DNA from 3 places in the Priestia veravalensis genome. Region 1 is predicted to be linked to each of the others. Evidence: predicted binding sites of a transcription regulator. Region 1 holds the regulator's gene; each other region holds the start of a gene.
What was found. The regulator Rex, encoded in region 1, represses fermentation and respiration genes when NADH is low (regulators of the CRP and FNR family bind a similar motif). The targets are predictions, from matches to a motif close to TTGTGAAATATTTCACAA.

Region 1 (6,064 bases):
TTTTGTCCCAGCCTCTTTTTTTGTTATTCAGAAGAAATTCCAACGGCTTCTTCATATTGTTGTCTATGTTTCAACATTTTACGATAGGAAATGCGAGAAATAATAATGCTAATTTCATAAAGGATGAATAAAGGAATTGTAACCATTAGGTGTGATAACAATTCTGGAGGTGTAATAAAAGCCGCTATGACTAATAACACAAAATAAGCGTACTTCCGGATACTGCTTAAGAACTGTGGCGTCACAATACCTAGTCTTGTTAAAAACATAATGACAACGGGTAATTGAAACAATAGACCAAATGGTAGCGTAAGCTGAAATAAAAATGAAAAATATTCATTGATACCAATAACTTGGTTAACATCTAGCTTATCCGCTATTCGAATCATAAACTCTACTACAAAAGGAAAGAGAACAAAGTAAGCAAACGAAATACCAGTAAGAAATAGGATAATTGAAATTGGAATGTATCCAAGAGTTACTTTTCGCTCTTTATCATACAAGCCTGGACTTATAAATGCCCATAATTGATAGAGCGCAATAGGAGCAGAAACAACACATCCAATTACAAACGCAAACTGCATATAAATCTTAACCGGATCGGTCAATTTAAATGCGTTCATTGTTAGCGAGCTTGCCTCGTCTGCTGATTGTAGATAAATAATAACGCGATCCGCTAAGAAAAAACCGCCAATTGTAGCAATAAAAAAGAAAAAGACGACGATTAAAATCCTTTTTCGCAGTTCACCAATGTGATCATATACAGACATTTCTTGTTCGTTCATATGTCAATCATTCCTCTATTGATTTCGTTCTTTCTTCTTGCCCTCGTCTTCGTTATCTTCCATTATTCCTTTAGTGGCACTTTTAAACTCCCTTAACGTGTGGCCTACAGCTCGACCAAGCTCGGGAAGCTTCTTTGGTCCAAAAACTAAAAGTGCAAAAATTACAATTAAAATCACACTACCTGCACTTAATCCCATGGTTTCCCCTCCTTTATTACATATATATTCTATTATATATTATTTTCAGGGTAATTTTTCAAAAAGTAAACCAGCGACTGAAGCTCTACGGCTAAATCAATGTGATGCAGACGAATAGAGCTTGGCACATTTAAACGGGCAGGGGTAAAATTTAAAATACCTTTGATTCCGCATTTGACTAAGCGGTCCGTAATTTGCTGTGCCACTGTAGCTGGAACTGTTAGGATCGCAACAGAAATATCTTCTGTCATATGTTCTTCAAGCTTATCTAAATGATAAACGGGTACGTCTCCAACGTGAGTGCCCACCTTTTCTTCAATAACATCAAAAGCAAATTCAATTTTTGTATTGTTATTCTTAATGAAATTGTAGTTTAAAAAAGCTGTTCCAAGATTACCAACACCAATCAGAGCAACTCTGGTTACTTCATCTTGATCTAATGTTTTGCGAAAAAAACTTAGTAAATAATTGACGTTATAGCCATATCCCTTTTTACCCAAGGCTCCAAAATAGGAAAAATCGCGACGAATTGTAGCGGAGTCTACTTTCACCGCTTCGCTTAATTCTGCTGACGATACACGTTGCTTACCAGAAGCATGTAGATTTTTAATAAAACGATAGTATAGCGGCAACCGCTTTGCTGTAGCTTGTGGTATTTTTAAGTTTTCTGTATTCATCTTGTGCCCCCTTAATTACGATAGATATAATGGCTATCGTTCAGATCTCCGCTTGACTTAGCAAGATTCTCTTTTTAAATTAGATAGCGCTTCCATTAAGTGAACCTTCTATTCACTCATGAACAGTAGTCTATAGTTTATTTTAACACAGTCTATGTGGTAATAATGAATTCTACACATAATTTTGTGGAAATGCTTATGACATGCACCTATTCATACTTCTGTCTTAAAAATATGTTAAAATACACTATGTCGAAATGAGTAGAGGTGAAACGATGATTATTCTACAGTTAAACGGAATTACGAAATATTACGGGGCAGACCCGATTTTATCAAATATAAAACTTGAAGTTCAATCTAAAGACCGCATTGCACTAGTTGGTCGAAACGGAGCGGGAAAATCAACGCTTCTAAAAATTATTTCTGGTGAACTTTCCTACGACAGTGGAGAGATTATGAAGCCAAAAGAAACAACGATTGACTACATGGGACAGGATACAGTGTTAGAATCCACTTTATCTATTTGGGACGAAATGTTAACCGTCTTCAAGCCATTGCAAAAAATGGAGAAAGAACTAAGAAAGCTTGAAGAAAAAATGGGAGACCCTTCTTATCAGCAGGATTCCAACAACTATGAAAAGCTTTTAAAGGAATACGATCAGCTTCAAATTTCCTTTAAAGATCTAGGCGGATACCAATACGAAGCTGACATTCGTTCAATCCTGCACGGGTTTCGCTTTTCAAACTTTGATTACTCCACCCCTATTTCTACACTAAGCGGTGGGCAAAAAACACGACTGGCTCTAGCTAAGCTGTTATTAACTAAACCTGATTTGCTAATTTTAGATGAGCCTACCAACCATCTTGACATTGAAACATTGGCTTGGTTAGAGCAATTTTTACAAAATTACGATGGCGCTATCCTAATTGTCTCCCATGATCGCTACTTCCTTGATAAAGTGGTTACACAAGTCTATGAAGTAAGTCAAAAAACCACCTATAAATATCCTGGTAACTACTCAAATTATTTAACACAAAAAGCCGAACGCTATGAGCGTGAGATGAAGCAATTTGAAAAACAGCAGGATGAAGTAGCAAAGCTTAATGATTTCATTCAAAAAAATATTGCTAGGGCTTCAACAACAAAGCGAGCTCAAAGCAGACGTAAACAGTTAGAACGCATGGAGCTAATGGATCGGCCAAACGATGGTGAAAAAGGTGCAAGCTTTTCCTTTGATATTGAACGGCAAAGCGGAAATGAAGTATTAAAAGTTGACAACCTTTCCATTGGATATGAAGAAAATCAGTTTATTGTAAAAAACATTAACCTTCGTGCTACTCGTCAAGATAGCATTGCCCTAGTAGGTCCAAACGGGATTGGTAAATCTACTCTGTTAAAAGGCTTAATGAATAAACTTCCTTTTGTTTCAGGAGAAATCCAATTCGGTTCTAATGTAGCAGTAGGCTATTATGATCAAGAACAGGCAAACTTGACGTCTAACAAAGCCGTACTCAATGAATTATGGGACGACTACCCTACTACTACTGAAAAAGAAATTCGAACTGTGCTCGGTAATTTTTTATTTTCAGGCGACGATGTCTTAAAGGTTGTTTCCACACTAAGCGGTGGAGAAAAAGCAAGACTCGCTTTAGCAAAACTGATGATGCAAAAAGCAAACTTTTTAATTCTAGATGAGCCTACTAACCACCTTGATCTAGATAGTAAACAAGTATTGGAGAATGCATTAATCTCTTATCCAGGTACACTTTTATTTGTTTCCCATGACCGTTACTTTATCAACAGAGTTACCAACAAGGTTATCGAATTGTCTCCAGAGGGAACAACAGAGTTTTTAGGGGACTATGACTACTACGTTGAGAAAAAAGCAGAAATGGAAGAAAGAAAAGAGCTTGAAGCAGCAAATATGGCTCAGGAACTATCTGTAGGGAAAAGTGACAAAGCGTCATATATACAAGATAAGGAACAAAAAAAGCTTCTAAGGCAGCGAAAAAGAAGAATTGAAGAGATTGAAGAACGAATTGCTGAAGTGGAAGCAAAATTAGAGCAAAATGAAGAGCTTTTATGCGACCCAGTAATTTACCAAGATCATGAAAAATCTCAGCTTTTAAACAATGAGAACCAAACTTTTCAACAAGAGTTATCCACATTAATGGAAGAGTGGGAAGAACTTCAGCTAAGTATTGAGGAAAGCTAACAGTTTATACACAAAAGAAGCCCATACACCTTTTGGTGATGGGCTTTAATATATGCATTATCCACAGTTAATTCTAAATTGATTGAAAATTGTGGATAACCACTATATTATCCACAATCCTCTATTCTAGCACTAACCCAGGATTCGCATTTAATGCCATGGTCGCTCTTCTATCTTTACGATATAAAACGCTGGCTGCTGCTCCAATCATAGCAGCATTATCCGTACATAAAGAGAGTGGTGGAATAACTAACTCTACATTAGAGTACTTTTCGAATCGTTGCTGTAGAGCCTCTCGTAACCCTTTATTTGCGGCTACCCCACCGGCTAACAGCAGTTGATTTACGTTATATTCTTGAACAGCTTTTTCTGTTTTTGTTACCAAAACATCAACTACGCTAGCTTGAAAACTAGCTGCTAATGTTTGTGGATTAATATCTTCACCTTTTTGTTTCGCGTTATGCACAGTGTTGATAACTGCTGATTTTAAACCACTAAAACTAAAATCATATGAGCCATCTTCCAACCAGGCACGCGGTAGATCAATTAAGGGTTCACCCTCTTGAGCTAGACGATCGATATGAGGACCGCCTGGATATGGTAACTGTAGCGTACGTGCTACTTTATCGTATGCTTCACCAGCTGCATCATCTCTTGTTTCACCAATGACTTCAAAACGAACGTGCTCTTTCATGTAGACAAGTTCTGTATGTCCACCCGAAACAACTAATGCTAGTAACGGAAATTTTAATGGCGTAATAAGTTGATTCGCATAAATATGTCCCGCAATATGATGTACAGGAATTAAAGGCTTCTGATGAGCAAAAGCTAACGCCTTAGCTGCGTTGACACCAATTAATAATGCTCCTACTAATCCTGGTCCTTCTGTTACCGCAATTGCATCAATATCATCAAATGTCATATTGGATTGATGTAGAGCTTCTTCTACAACTATTGTGATTTGCTCAACATGATGCCGTGAAGCAATCTCAGGTACAACTCCCCCAAAGCGTTTATGGCTTTCAATTTTGCAACAATTTCTGTACCACCTCGAATAATCGCAACAGCCGTTTCATCACAGCTTGTTTCTATTGCTAATATTACTTCATTTTCTTTTGTCATAATTTCACCCACATAACTAATGCATCTTCATTGTTATCAGAATAATAATTTTTTCGTATGCCGCCAGCCTCAAAGCCTAGCTTTTTATACAATGACTGTGCAATATGATTTGATGTTCTTACTTCAAGCGTCATTGAAAGTGCCCCTAGCTGTTGCACAACATTCATCGCAGCTTTAAGCAAAGCATATCCTAACCCTTTTCCTCTATACTTAGGAAGTATAGCAATATTGGTAATATGCGCTTCATCAATTACAATCCAAGTTCCACAATATCCAATAATTTGCTCCTCTATTTCCATTACAAGGTAGGTAGAAAATTGATTGGCCGTTAATTCGTTATAGAAGGCCTCTTTGCTCCAAGGTGTTGCAAATGCCTGTTTTTCAATTTCAACAACTTGATCAATATCTTCAACTTTCATTAGACGAAATTTCAATGTCATAGTCATTTTCTCACTCATTTTTCGCTTCTTGTGCTTTTAACCAGTTTGCTTCTGCCTCAGCTAACCTAATGTAATTAGGCACAAAAGCATGAACTGGAGTTGCTTCTTTTTGCATACCTAAAAAAGCTAATTCACTTGGACGAGGATTGTATTGTGAAACGGATGCAAAGAGTGCTTGTTCTCCTAATACGCTAGTTAATATTTCTTTATGCGCTTCAATATCATTCCCAATAAATAAAATAGACTCATTGTATTCTTTCAATTTTCCAGCCCATTGTTCATTAATAACAAGCTGATCTTTCTCTTCATTACGTAGTTCCTGTCCATTATCAAAACGATATAACCCTGTGAAAATTTGTTGTCTACGCGCATCAAATAACGGGGAGATAAGTCCGTTAAAGTAACGGCCGTTAGCAGCTACAATCTCAAGGCTAGACACTCCAACTAAAGGAATGTTAAGCGTCCACGCAAGTGTTTTAGCCACGGTTACACCAATGCGGACACCAGTATAAGAACCAGGCCCTTCTGCTACTACAATTTTATCTAATTCTTTTGGTAATGTATCACAATCCGCCAGCAACGATTCAATAGCCTTCATCAAGCGAATAGAATGATTCTTTTTCAGA
Region 2 (6,064 bases), on a different contig from region 1:
AGGTGACCAAGAAAGAATAACTTCTTTTACTGGATATTTTCTCACAGTAGGGGCTTGTCCATTTAGCAAGAAAATACGCTTTGGCTGCCATTTACGTAAGAAAAGAGCAAGTGCCCCCATTGCTAAAAGCGCAGGAATAATATCAGCAAGCTCCGGCCCAATTAGGATGGTCATAGCGGCTTGTGCACTAGTATAAACAAAAGATGTGACCAAAATAGCAGGGAGCGTTTCTTTAACTCCTCGCCATCCATCAATTAAAAAGATAAGTAAAAAAGGAATCGTAAAGTTAATGAAAGGGAGAGTTAAAGCCGTTTGCACCGATACATCCATGGCACTTACGTTCTCTAACTGAAAAGTATCAACAATCGCTACTGGAATCCCAATGGCGCCAAATGCACCAGATGCTCCGTTCGCGATTAGGCAAAGCATAGCTGCTTGAAGTGGCTTAAAACCGAGTGAAACAAGTAGTACGGCGCAAATTGCAATTGGCACACCAAAGCCTGCAGCTCCTTCTAAAAAGGCATTAAAGCAAAAGCCGATGAGCAATAGCTGAAGTCGCTGATCACTGGAAATGTTAATAATACTACCTCTTAAAACATCAAATTTTCCAGTTTCAACGGCAATTTTATAAAGCCACACAGCCATAATAATAATATAGCCAATAGGCCAGATACCTTGAACGAACCCTTGAATAACGCTGCCGAATGCATGCGTAGGTGAAAGGTCAAAAAAGTAAATAACAAGAAAGAGCGTAATACCCAAGTTTAACAGTGCTGCATAAATTCCTTTCATTTTAAAAAGGGTCAAACATATTAAAAATGAGATAATGGGAATAGCTGCAATAAGTGCTGAAAGCGTAAGGTTTTGAAATGGATTATACGTATCAACAAGCATATGAATGGCTCCTTTAGAAAGCGAGAAAGCGAACTTTCTCGCTTCCTGCTTAGTTTGGTAAAGAGAAAAATGGCTGCTGAATTTCTTTTAACGTTTGAATAGATTTTGAGAATTTTTCATGTTCGGACTTATCTAACGGAAGTTCTAAGACTTTCTTTACACCTCCACGGTGAATGATACTTGGAACACCTACATAAATATCATGTTCACCATATTCTCCGTCTAGATAGGCTCCTACTGGAAGGACAACCTGCTCATTTCTCAAGATGGCTCTCGTAATTCTAGCTAATCCCATTGCGATACCATAATAAGTAGCACCTTTTGATTTGATAATTTCATAAGCCGCATTTCGTACTTGAACAGCAATTTCTTCTTTTCGTTCTGATGATAGCTGATCTGCGATTGGTGTTCCAGAAATGTTAGCACCACTCCAAACGGCAAGCTGAGAATCTCCGTGTTCTCCAATGATATAACCGTGGACGCTCGTTGGAGCTGCGCCAAGCTCTTCACTGAGGAGATGACGGAAACGAGCTGAGTCAAGGATGGTGCCTGAACCAATCACGCGTTCCTTTGGAAGTCCTGAAAATTTCCATGTGGCATAAGTAAGGATATCAACTGGGTTTGTCGCTACTAAAAAAATACCATTAAATCCAGAGGACATGACTCCATTCACGATGTGTTCAAAGATTTTGACATTTTTATGAACAAGGTCAAGTCTTGTTTCTCCTGGCTTTTGAGCTGCTCCTGCACAAATTACGACAATAGCAGCATCTTTGCAATCATCGTACGTTCCAAAAGAAATGCGCATAGAGCTTGGAGCATATACGATACCGTGAGCTAAATCCATTACATCACCGCGTGCTTTTTCTTCGTTTAAGTCAACTAACACTAACTCATCGCAAATACCTTGGTTCATTAATGAATAGGCATAGCTTGCTCCAACTGCACCTGTACCTACTAACACAACTTTGTTTCCTAATGTCATTTCCATAAGAATGCCTCCTCAAGCAAATAGTATGTGAAAAATTTCACATAGTTAGATAAATAAAAAACAAATCATCTTTAATTTTTTGTAATCATTTCGGCGAATTAGATATTGTGAAGTATTTCACAATCAGATAATAACACTTACTTTTTCATTTTGCAATAATAAAATATCATTTTTGTTAAAAGTTAATTAAATAAAAAAAAGACCTTCTTAAAAGGCCTTTCTTATCTTGGATCGCTCCATAATACCAGTGATCTATCATTAGCTCTTGTCGTCTTCTTTATCCAGCTGAGCAAGCTTTTGCAATAGGATATGCTGGGGCATGTGCATAAGTTGTTCTAAAGGAACGTTTAGTTTTTCAGCTAGTTTGACAGCCGTATCAGGTGAGATTTATAATGGTCTCATACATATCAACTCCTATTCTCTTGTAAAATATATGTGTAAGCATTATGATAAATTGCAACTACCTTGTTAATCATAAGTCATAATGAAGGGATTGAGCAAGTATGCGTATTATGGGTCACAGAGGAGCAGCAGGGACGTTTCCTGAAAATACAATGATTTCGTTTGAAGAAGCAATCAGAGTAGGAGCAGATGGAATTGAGCTTGATGTTCATATGTCCAAAGACGATGAGCTCATGGTTATTCATGATGAAAAAGTTGATCGTACAACAAATGGTAAAGGGTATATAAGGGACTTTAATTATAAAGAATTAAGAAGCCTTGATGCGAGCTATAAATTTAAAAAGAAATACGGCGCGTGTCAAATACCTACGTTAAAAGAAGTACTAGCTTGGGCTTCTAATCAACAGTTTTCTGTTAATATTGAATTGAAAAACAACTTGTTTGACTATCCTTATTTAGAAATGAAAGTACTGGACCTTATTTACTATTATAAAATGAAAGACCGTATCATTATATCTTCATTCAATCATAATAGCTTAGCGAGAGTAACATCTTTTGATTCAACCATTGAAACCGCTATTTTATACTCATACCCAATGTTTGAGCCTTGGATTTATGCTCAACACCTTGGTGCTAGAGCACTTCATCCAAATTATCGTACGGTTAATCAAGTAAACGTAGCTGCTTCCAAAGACTATCGTATCCCTGTGCGTCCATATACGGTGAATGATGTGAAGCTAGCGAAACAGCTATACGGATATGGCTGTGAATCCATCATCACTGATTATCCTGAGAAGATGGTTAATGAATTTGCTAATAAACGTATGTAAAAAAAGAAGCAACTCTATTTTTTTGATAGAGATGCTTCTTTTTTTTGCTGAAAGCGAGGTTGAACCTTTTGACGCTTTCGATCTCGATGAAGAATAAAACCTGCTACAAATCCTAAACCAATTACAAAAAATAGCAACCCTACAGTGAACTGAAGCATTAAGGATGAAAAAGGCGGCTGTAAAATGCCAAACACCATATCTCTCATTAATTTAATGCCATAACCTGCTAAAACTCCGGGAATTAATAAAATGAGCAATGCAATAATCCTCATCATAGTTAGGAAATCCTTTCCTGGTTTGTCTTACTTAAATGATAAAACAGCAAAAAAAATTGTCAAGACTGTTTAAAGTTTTATATGATAAAGTGGTGCAAGAAGTTGCAGGGTATTTTTCCATTTTAAATGAAAAAGGTGAAAAAATATGCAAACTGTGTTGATTATTGGTGCTAACACGGGTGGGTTGGCCGTATTAAAGATGATTGAAGAAGCGGAAGGCGTAAAGGTAGCTGGAGTAGTAGATGTTAACTCTGAGGCGCCAGCGATGAAGTATGCAGAGCAATTAGGGATAAAAGTGTCCACAAGCTGGTCATCTTTTCTTCACCAAGGTGTGGATGTGATTGTAGATGCGACTGGAAGTGAACGTGTCTTTCAGGAATTACATAAGCAAAAACAAAGTAATACGCTGTTGATTCCAGGATCAGTTGCTAAAATGATGGCTAGCTTAATGGAGCAAAAAGAAGAATTAATTGAGCGGTTAACGCATGAATCAGATAAATATAACCTGATCTTTAACTCTACGCATGATGCAATGATTGTTGTAGATAAAGAGGCAAAAATAACCCTCTTTAATAAAAGTGCTGAACGAATTACAAACTTAAAAAGTGAAAACGTCATTGGAAAGCATATTCATGAATCCATTCCAGCGAGTGAGTTACCAACGACTTTACTGACAAAACGGACGGATTATAATCAAGAGTTTACCATTACGAACAGTCATAAAGTAATTACGTCACGCATTCCTATGATTAATGAAAAAGGAGAATTATTTGGAGCGTTTTCTGTTTTTAAAGATATTACAGAAGTGGTGAATTTAGCTGAGGAAGTAACTAATTTAAAGGATATTCAAACAATGCTTGAAGCAATCATTCAGTCATCAGAAGAAGCCATTTCAGTTGTGGATGAAGAAGGTGTTGGGTTATTAATAAACCCTGCTTATACAAAAATCACGGGACTTCAGCGCTCAGATATTATTGGGAAGCCGGCAACCACAGACATTTCTGAAGGAGAAAGCATGCACATGCAGGTGTTAAAAACAAGAAGAGCTGTGCGCGGTGTCAGCATGAAAGTGGGACCGAACAAAAAAGATGTTGTTGTAAACGTTGCTCCGGTTATCGTGGATGGTAAGTTAAAAGGGAGCGTAGGCGTTATTCACGATATCTCAGAGATACAGCAGCTTACGACGGAATTAAACAGAGCGCGCCAAATTATTCGTACGCTAGAAGCAAAGTATTCATTTGCTGACATTATTGGTGAATCTGAAGAATTTTTGTTAGCCATTGAACAAGCAAAACTAGCAGCTAAAACGCCTGCAACGGTTTTGCTGCGCGGAGAGTCTGGAACTGGAAAAGAGCTGTTTGCCCATGCTATTCATAATGCAAGTGAACGAAAGTATAACAAATTTGTACGCGTAAACTGCGCTGCGTTATCGGAATCTCTTTTAGAAAGCGAGCTCTTTGGTTATGAAGAAGGAGCATTTTCAGGTGCTAAGCGGGGTGGCAAGCGCGGGTTGTTTGAAGAAGCGAATAACGGAAGTATTTTCTTAGATGAAATCGGTGAATTATCAGCACATATGCAAGCAAAACTATTACGAGTACTACAAGAAAAGGAGCTAGTACGAGTGGGGGGGACCAGCTCTATTCCTGTAAACGTGCGAGTGATTGCGGCAACGAATGTGAATTTGGAACAAGGGATTGCCGACGGAACAATTAGACAAGATCTCTACTATCGATTGAATAAAATTCCAATTCAAATTCCACCTCTTCGACAGCGAAAAGAAGACATCGAGACCTTGGCGCTACACTTAATTACGAAAATTAACCAAGACTATGGCAGAAGTGTAGAAGGTCTATCAGAGGATGCATTAAAATTGCTTGTCCACTATGACTGGCCAGGAAACGTCAGAGAGCTTGAGAACATTTTAGGAAGAGCTGTTATTTATATGCATTATAGTGAGGTAATCATTACTGCAAAACATCTTCCAACTCTAAATGATGTAAGTGAACACACTGAACCAACATCTGTTGATTTTACTATACAAAGCGGTGAGACCCTTTCAATGTTAGTGGAACAATATGAAAAAGATGTTATACTGCACGTTTTAAAAGAACATGATTATAATAAAACCAAAACTGCAAAACGTCTAAATATATCAATTCGCGCTCTTTACTACAAGCTTGAAAAATACGGAATTGCAAATATAGGCATGCAATAATATGCACAACATGCAAAATGTTGCACGTGATTTAATGAGCTCATTAATCGATTGTATATCCTAAAAAATAATAAAGCGTATTGTTTTCAGCCTTAATCAAGGGAACTTGTTAGAAAACGAGGAATTCTTCAATGTTCTCAACATTTGGCATGGTTCTTGCAAATATAAAAAGTGGTGAAGCTACTAGCTTCTTTCTTACCAAACTCTAACATGAAAGGTCGAGCATTTCATGATACTTAAACAGTTAATGCGTAAAAGTGTAACAAATAAACAGGTTACAGTTGCCGTTGCTGCTGCTGAGGATGCAGAAACTCTCGAAGCGGTTAACCAGGCATGTGAGCACCAATTAGCTCGTTTTGTTTTATATGGAAACGAAGCTAAAATTAAATCAATTTTAGAGCGAGAGACTGAAAAACGCTTGGAAACGGGCGAAGTTACGATTGTGCATACTAATTCA
Region 3 (6,064 bases), on a different contig from region 1:
CATACATTCTCATGCTGAACGAGCAGAATGTAGCGATTGCCAAACAAGAAATAAAAAAAAAGTATCCAAATGTGAGCATTAACCACGAGTTTCGGGAGGTATTTACAGGGCTATCCGTATCGGGGACTTTATATGACTTACAAAGACTTCGAGAAGAACCTTATATTGATAGTTCGCATGCTTCTGTTTCGTATCATGCAAAAAATGAAGGAAGTGTATCCTACATTGGCAGTGAAAAGGTAAGGGGCATGTTTGATAAGAAAAACCAGCGCTTGACGGGTCGAGGGATAAAGGTTGGAATAATTGATACTGGAATTGACTTTAATCATCCTGATTTAAAGTCAAATTATCGAGGTGGCTATGACGTTGTGGACCAAGATTATTCTCCAATGGAAACAGTAAGCAAGCAAGGAGAACCTACGCTTCATGGTACCCATGTGGCCGGTATTATAGGAGCAAACGGGAAGATGCGCGGAGTAGCACCCGAAGCTGAAATTTATGCCTACCGAGCCCTAGGTCCGGGTGGGTCTGGCTCGTCTGAAAATGTTATTCTAGCTGTTGAAAAAGCAATTCAAGATGGGGTCGATGTCATTAACTTATCGTTAGGAAATGACATTAATGGTCCAGATTTACCTACAAGCTTAGCGTTAAATAAAGCTGTTGAAAAAGGGATCGTAGCAGTAACTTCTAGCGGTAATTCAGGGCCTGGTTTGTGGACCGTAGGCTCTCCTGGAACGGCTCAACAAGCTATTTCGGTTGGTGCTTCAGTTTCTCCGACACGTATTCCATTTATAAAAATGGAAAAGTTATCACAGCAAATTTCTCTATCTCCTTTACCAAATGCCGCGAAGTGGGATATTGATCAGACAATTGTATTAACGGACGCAGGAAGCGGAAGGGAAGTAGCAGATGTTGGAAACAAAGTTGTCCTTATGAAAACAGGAGAAATCTCTCTGTCTAAAAAAATCAGTAAAGCTGAAAAAGCTGGAGCTAAAGCTGTAATTGTATACCATGCTATTAATGGAGTGGTAGACGAGAGTGTAAGTGAATCGTTTTCAATTCCAGTAGTTATGGTTTCGAGTGATGTAGGAGAATCCATAAAGAAAGAAATTCAAAAAGGGAACGCGTATGCATTCGCTTCTATGAAAACTGTAGAAGACATCATTACTCCTTTTAGCTCCAGAGGTCCAGTTACGAGCACTTGGGATATCAAACCTGATGTGGTAGCACCAGGTTACCAAATTAGGAGTACGGTACCGAACGGGTATGAGCCTTTAAATGGAACAAGCATGGCAGCACCTCACGTAGCGGGAGCCTGTGCGTTACTTTTACAGGCTCACCCCAATTGGTCTCCAGAACAAGTAAAAGCGGCACTTATGAGTACGGCAAAGCCAATTCGTAACTTAAAGGGTGAGCTCTATCACTCGTATGAACAAGGAGCAGGAAGAATTCAAGTGGAACGTGCTGTAAAGGCAACAACGCTGTTATCACCTAGCACGCTGTCGTTTGGAGTTTTTGAAGGACAAAGTAACAAAAGGATTAAAATGCGTATTTTTAATGAGGCGAATTACAAAAACGTTTATCATGTTACGCCTCCAACAAAAACGTTTGGAGAAATTTGGAGAGTACCGCTTTCTTTCACATTGAAGCCGAAAGAAACGAAGACCATTGCAGTTGATCTTCAGGTAAACAGCCATCAAAAGAAAAAAGGCATATATGATGGGCGTTTAGAAATTCGTGATTCACGTGAAACAATATCAATACCCTATTTGTATATGGTTGAAAAGCCAAATTATCCTCGTGTTATGGGACTACAGGCCGTACAGGGAAGTGACGAAAAAACGTATCTATACGAATTGTTTTTGCCTGAAGGAGCAGATGAATTTGGCATTGCTGTTTATGACATAGACACCCTTCGGTTTGTCTCTTATTTAGATGTAGATAAAAAACTAGAAAGAGGGATGTTAAAACGGAAAATTCAGCTGCAGGAAGAGTTGCCCAAAGGTGAGTATAAAGTGTTCGCATACGCTAAAAAAGATGGTAAAACAGAGGTAGCAAACGCAGGGCTAGTAATTGATTAAAAGGGCGTAAAACCAAGGTTTTACGCCCTTTTACATTGGTCTTATTTAAATATGAAATATGTGTGGCAAAAATGTGAACATCCCTTTTTAGATTGTGAAGTTTTTAGCTTAAACACATTGACATTAAATATGCGCTATTGTATGCTAACAATGGATATAAATGATAAGGTTTTCAACACTTGAAAATCAAGGTTCGCTTGTGTTTTTGACTAACTGTTTTTAACTTTTTTGGTGATTTATACATAAGCTCGCATATTTTTAGAGTAGAGTATGTAGATTTTTTTGAAAAAAAAGAATTTACCAAAAAGGGGTTTTCTAAATGACTAAGCAAAAACGGCATTCATTACAAGCGATTGCATTGATGTCCACCATTCTTTCTCAGTTAGCAGGTTCCGTATTAATCGGTCTATTTGGTGGCAAATGGATTGATGGAAAAGTTGGGACTGAGCCACTTTTTTTAGTTTTAGGCCTTCTTTTAGGGCTTGCAGTTGGCGTCTATGCCATGCTGCGCACAGTCCGACAATTTTTTTCAGGAGATTAATAATCCATGCAAGAATTGCAACATTTATTTCCAAGACTTCGATCCTACATATTTTATTTACTAGCACTATACGTTCTCGGATTGGGATTTACTCCTTATCAAACCGTGTTTTTAGGCCTGATTTTAGGTACAGCACTCAGTTTGTATAACCTTTGGGTTTTAGTAAGAAGGGCTAAACAGTTTGGACAAGCGCTGGATGAAGGAAAACGACCTCGTTCAGTAGGAACATTTGCAAGGTTTGCAACCGCTGCTCTAGCAGTTGTAATTACAATCTCTTATCCAAATACTTTTCATATTATTGGTGTAGTTATGGGATTAATGACATCCTATCTTGTCATTATCATAGATTTAGTTGTTCAAAATATACGCAGGAGATGGGAAGAGAGGTGAATATAGTTGGGTCATGAATCACCAACTCAAGATTTCTTTGGTCTTACGTTTAATCTCAGTAACATGTTGATGATTACCGTGGCGTCAGTCATTGTGTTTTTAATTGCAGTTTTATGTACTCGTACTTTAGCAATGAAGCCTACAGGTATGCAAAACTTCCTGGAATGGGTATTAGACTTTGTGAAAGGCCTCATTAACAGCACAATGGATTGGAAGACGGGTGGTCGTTTCTTAACATTAGGTGTAACGCTACTAATGTATATCTTTGTCGCCAATATGTTAGGATTACCATTTGCCGTTGTTGTCGATCACGAATTATGGTGGAAATCACCGACTGCTGATCCGACGATTACATTGACTCTAGCAGCAATGGTCGTTGTCTTATCACATTATTATGGTATTAAGATGAAGGGATTTGCAGAATATGGTCGAGATTACTTCAAACCAATGCCTTTTCTATTCCCATTAAAGATTATTGAAGAGTTTGCAAATACGCTAACGCTTGGTCTACGTCTTTTCGGGAATATCTATGCAGGAGAAATTCTGTTAACTTTATTAGCAGGGCTTGCTACAAGTGGTACTGCTCTTGGATTATTTGGGGCAGTTGTGCCAACATTGGCATGGCAAGGCTTCAGTATTTTCGTAGGTGCAATTCAAGCTTTTATCTTTACAATGTTAACAATGGTTTACCTGGCACACAAAGTGAGTCAAGACCATTAATTTATAAAACCTTCGCTCAAGCTTTACCCGTTTTGAGCGAGTTTAAAACATGTTGAAAAAATTCTATTTCACTAAGGGAGGACTTTATAAAATGGGTTTATTAGCAGCTGCAATTGCAATTGGTTTAGCGGCACTAGGTGCTGGTATCGGTAACGGTCTTATCGTATCAAAAACAGTAGAAGGTATCGCTCGCCAACCAGAAGCACGTGGTACATTAACAACGACAATGTTCATCGGGGTTGCATTAGTAGAGGCGATTCCTATTATCGCTGTAGTAATCGCGTTCATGGTTCAAGGTCAATAATCAGTAACTTAAAACGTTTAAAAGTGGCGAAGATCATTCGAAAAGAACCTTCGCCATTGCTTTATGTCTTTAATGAGCAAAATCATAGATGTTAAGTCTTTGAAGGGAGTGAAGCAGCCGTGTCAAATACGTTTGTATTAGGAGCATCAGGCTTTAACGGTGGAGATATTTTATTCCAATTAGTAATGTTCCTTATCTTGCTAGCATTGTTACGTAAGTTCGCGTTTGGTCCAGTAATGGGTATCATGAAACAGCGTGAAGAGCATATTGCAAGTGAAATTGATTCAGCTGAACAGCAGAATCAACAAGCACAGAAGCTTGTTGAGGAGCAGCGCGAGCTGTTAAAACAGTCTCGTGAAGAGGTTCAAGTTTTAATGGAAAACGCAAGAAAATCTGCTGAAGAGAAAAAAGAAGAAATTGTTGCTGCTGCGCGTGAAGAGTCTGAGCGTTTAAAAGCATTAGCAAAACAAGAAATTCAGCAAGAAAAAGATCAAGCAGTTACTGCACTTCGTGAGCAAGTTGCATCATTATCTGTATTAATCGCGTCGAAAGTGATTGAAAAAGAATTGTCAGAGCAAGATCAAGAGAAATTGATCAATGAGTACATTCAAGAAGTAGGGGATGTACGATGAGTCAGTCGGCAGTCGCGAAGCGTTATGCATTAGCTCTTTTTCAATTAGCTTCTGAAAAGCAATCAATCGATGCTTTACAAGAAGAGTTAGACGTAGTGGAAGCAGTTTTCGCTCAAAACGATGATTTAATTGAAGTGTTAACGCATCCAAAAATTTCAACCAACCGAAAAAAAGACTTAGTTCGCCAAACGTTTTCAACGTTGACAGAAACGGTTCAAAATACGCTCCTTTTATTATTAGATCGTCATCGCATCCAAGTAGTAGGGGAGATTACTCGTGAGTATCGTGCTCTTGCAAATGAAGCACGAGGTGTAGCTGCAGCTACAGTATACTCTGTAAAAGCATTATCTTCAGATGAAGAGCGTGCTATTTCTGAAACATTTGCACCAAAAGTAGGAAAGCATTCATTATATATTTCAAATGTAATCGATAAGAGCCTAATCGGCGGCGTGAAGCTTCGCATCGGCAACCGTATTTATGACGGAAGTATTTCCGGAAAATTAGAATCGGTACATCGCGAACTTCTTGCACATAGATCGTAGATAGGGGTGAAATTCATGAGCATCAAAGCTGAAGAAATTAGTGCGCTGATAAAACAGCAAATTGAAAACTATCAGTCTGAGATTAAAGTGAGTGATGTAGGTACTGTTATCCAAGTTGGGGATGGTATCGCACGTGCTCATGGCCTCGACAATGTCATGGCTGGAGAGTTAGTTGAATTTTCAAATGGTGTCATGGGTATGGCACAAAACTTAGAGGAAAACAATGTCGGTATCGTTATCTTAGGACCTTACACTGGAATTCGTGAAGGGGATGAGGTACGTCGTACAGGAAGAATCATGGAAGTTCCTGTAGGGGAACAATTAATTGGTCGTGTTGTAAACTCATTAGGTCAACCTGTAGACGGCTTAGGCCCAATTGGAACAACAAAAACACGTCCAATTGAAAGCCAAGCTCCTGGCGTTATGGATCGTAAATCTGTACATGAGCCACTTCAAACAGGTATTAAAGCGATTGACGCTCTTGTACCAATTGGTCGAGGTCAGCGTGAGCTTATCATTGGTGACCGCCAAACAGGTAAAACATCTGTAGCAATTGATACAATTTTAAATCAAAAAGACCAAGATATGGTTTGTATTTACGTAGCTATTGGGCAAAAAGAGTCAACAGTACGTAACGTAGTAGAGACATTGCGTAAGCATGGAGCGCTTGATTACACAATTGTTGTAACAGCATCTGCTTCTCAACCAGCACCAATGCTGTTCTTAGCACCTTATGCTGGTGTAACAATGGGTGAAGAGTTCATGTATAACGGCAAACACGTACTTGTTATCTATGATGATTTAACAAAACAAGCATCTGCATACCGTGAACTTTCATTATTACTTCGTCGTCC

Region 2: AS180_RS07825 (L-lactate dehydrogenase) is a predicted target of Rex. The motif match lies at 1,991-2,008, and genes of this name have one in related genera.
Region 3: AS180_RS05700 (AtpZ/AtpI family protein) is a predicted target of Rex. The motif match lies at 2,174-2,191, and genes of this name have one in related genera.

What each region holds. Positions count from the first base shown of each region.
Region 1 covers NZ_KQ758731.1:1,248-7,311, reverse strand. The annotation lists gene tatC (twin-arginine translocase subunit TatC) at 24-785, opposite strand; gene AS180_RS20565 (twin-arginine translocase TatA/TatE family subunit) at 801-983, opposite strand; gene AS180_RS20560 (redox-sensing transcriptional repressor Rex) at 1,016-1,660, opposite strand; gene AS180_RS20555 (ABC-F family ATP-binding cassette domain-containing protein) at 1,936-3,876, shown strand; partial or broken gene tsaD (tRNA (adenosine(37)-N6)-threonylcarbamoyltransferase complex transferase subunit TsaD) at 3,998-4,998, opposite strand; gene rimI (ribosomal protein S18-alanine N-acetyltransferase) at 4,995-5,444, opposite strand; gene tsaB (tRNA (adenosine(37)-N6)-threonylcarbamoyltransferase complex dimerization subunit type 1 TsaB) at 5,449-6,064, opposite strand, start outside.
Region 2 covers NZ_KQ758639.1:49,597-55,660, forward strand. The annotation lists gene AS180_RS07820 (L-lactate permease) at 1-894, opposite strand, end outside; gene AS180_RS07825 (L-lactate dehydrogenase) at 944-1,885, opposite strand; gene AS180_RS21585 (YycC family protein) at 2,144-2,272, opposite strand; gene AS180_RS07830 (glycerophosphodiester phosphodiesterase) at 2,389-3,117, shown strand; gene AS180_RS07835 (DUF2627 domain-containing protein) at 3,132-3,392, opposite strand; gene AS180_RS07840 (sigma 54-interacting transcriptional regulator) at 3,538-5,607, shown strand; gene yqiS (phosphate butyryltransferase) at 5,837-6,064, shown strand, end outside.
Region 3 covers NZ_KQ758634.1:25,800-31,863, reverse strand. The annotation lists gene AS180_RS05705 (S8 family serine peptidase) at 1-2,081, shown strand, start outside; gene AS180_RS05700 (AtpZ/AtpI family protein) at 2,401-2,622, shown strand; gene AS180_RS05695 (ATP synthase subunit I) at 2,629-3,012, shown strand; gene atpB (F0F1 ATP synthase subunit A) at 3,019-3,732, shown strand; gene atpE (F0F1 ATP synthase subunit C) at 3,824-4,036, shown strand; gene atpF (F0F1 ATP synthase subunit B) at 4,156-4,668, shown strand; gene AS180_RS05675 (F0F1 ATP synthase subunit delta) at 4,665-5,210, shown strand; gene atpA (F0F1 ATP synthase subunit alpha) at 5,226-6,064, shown strand, end outside.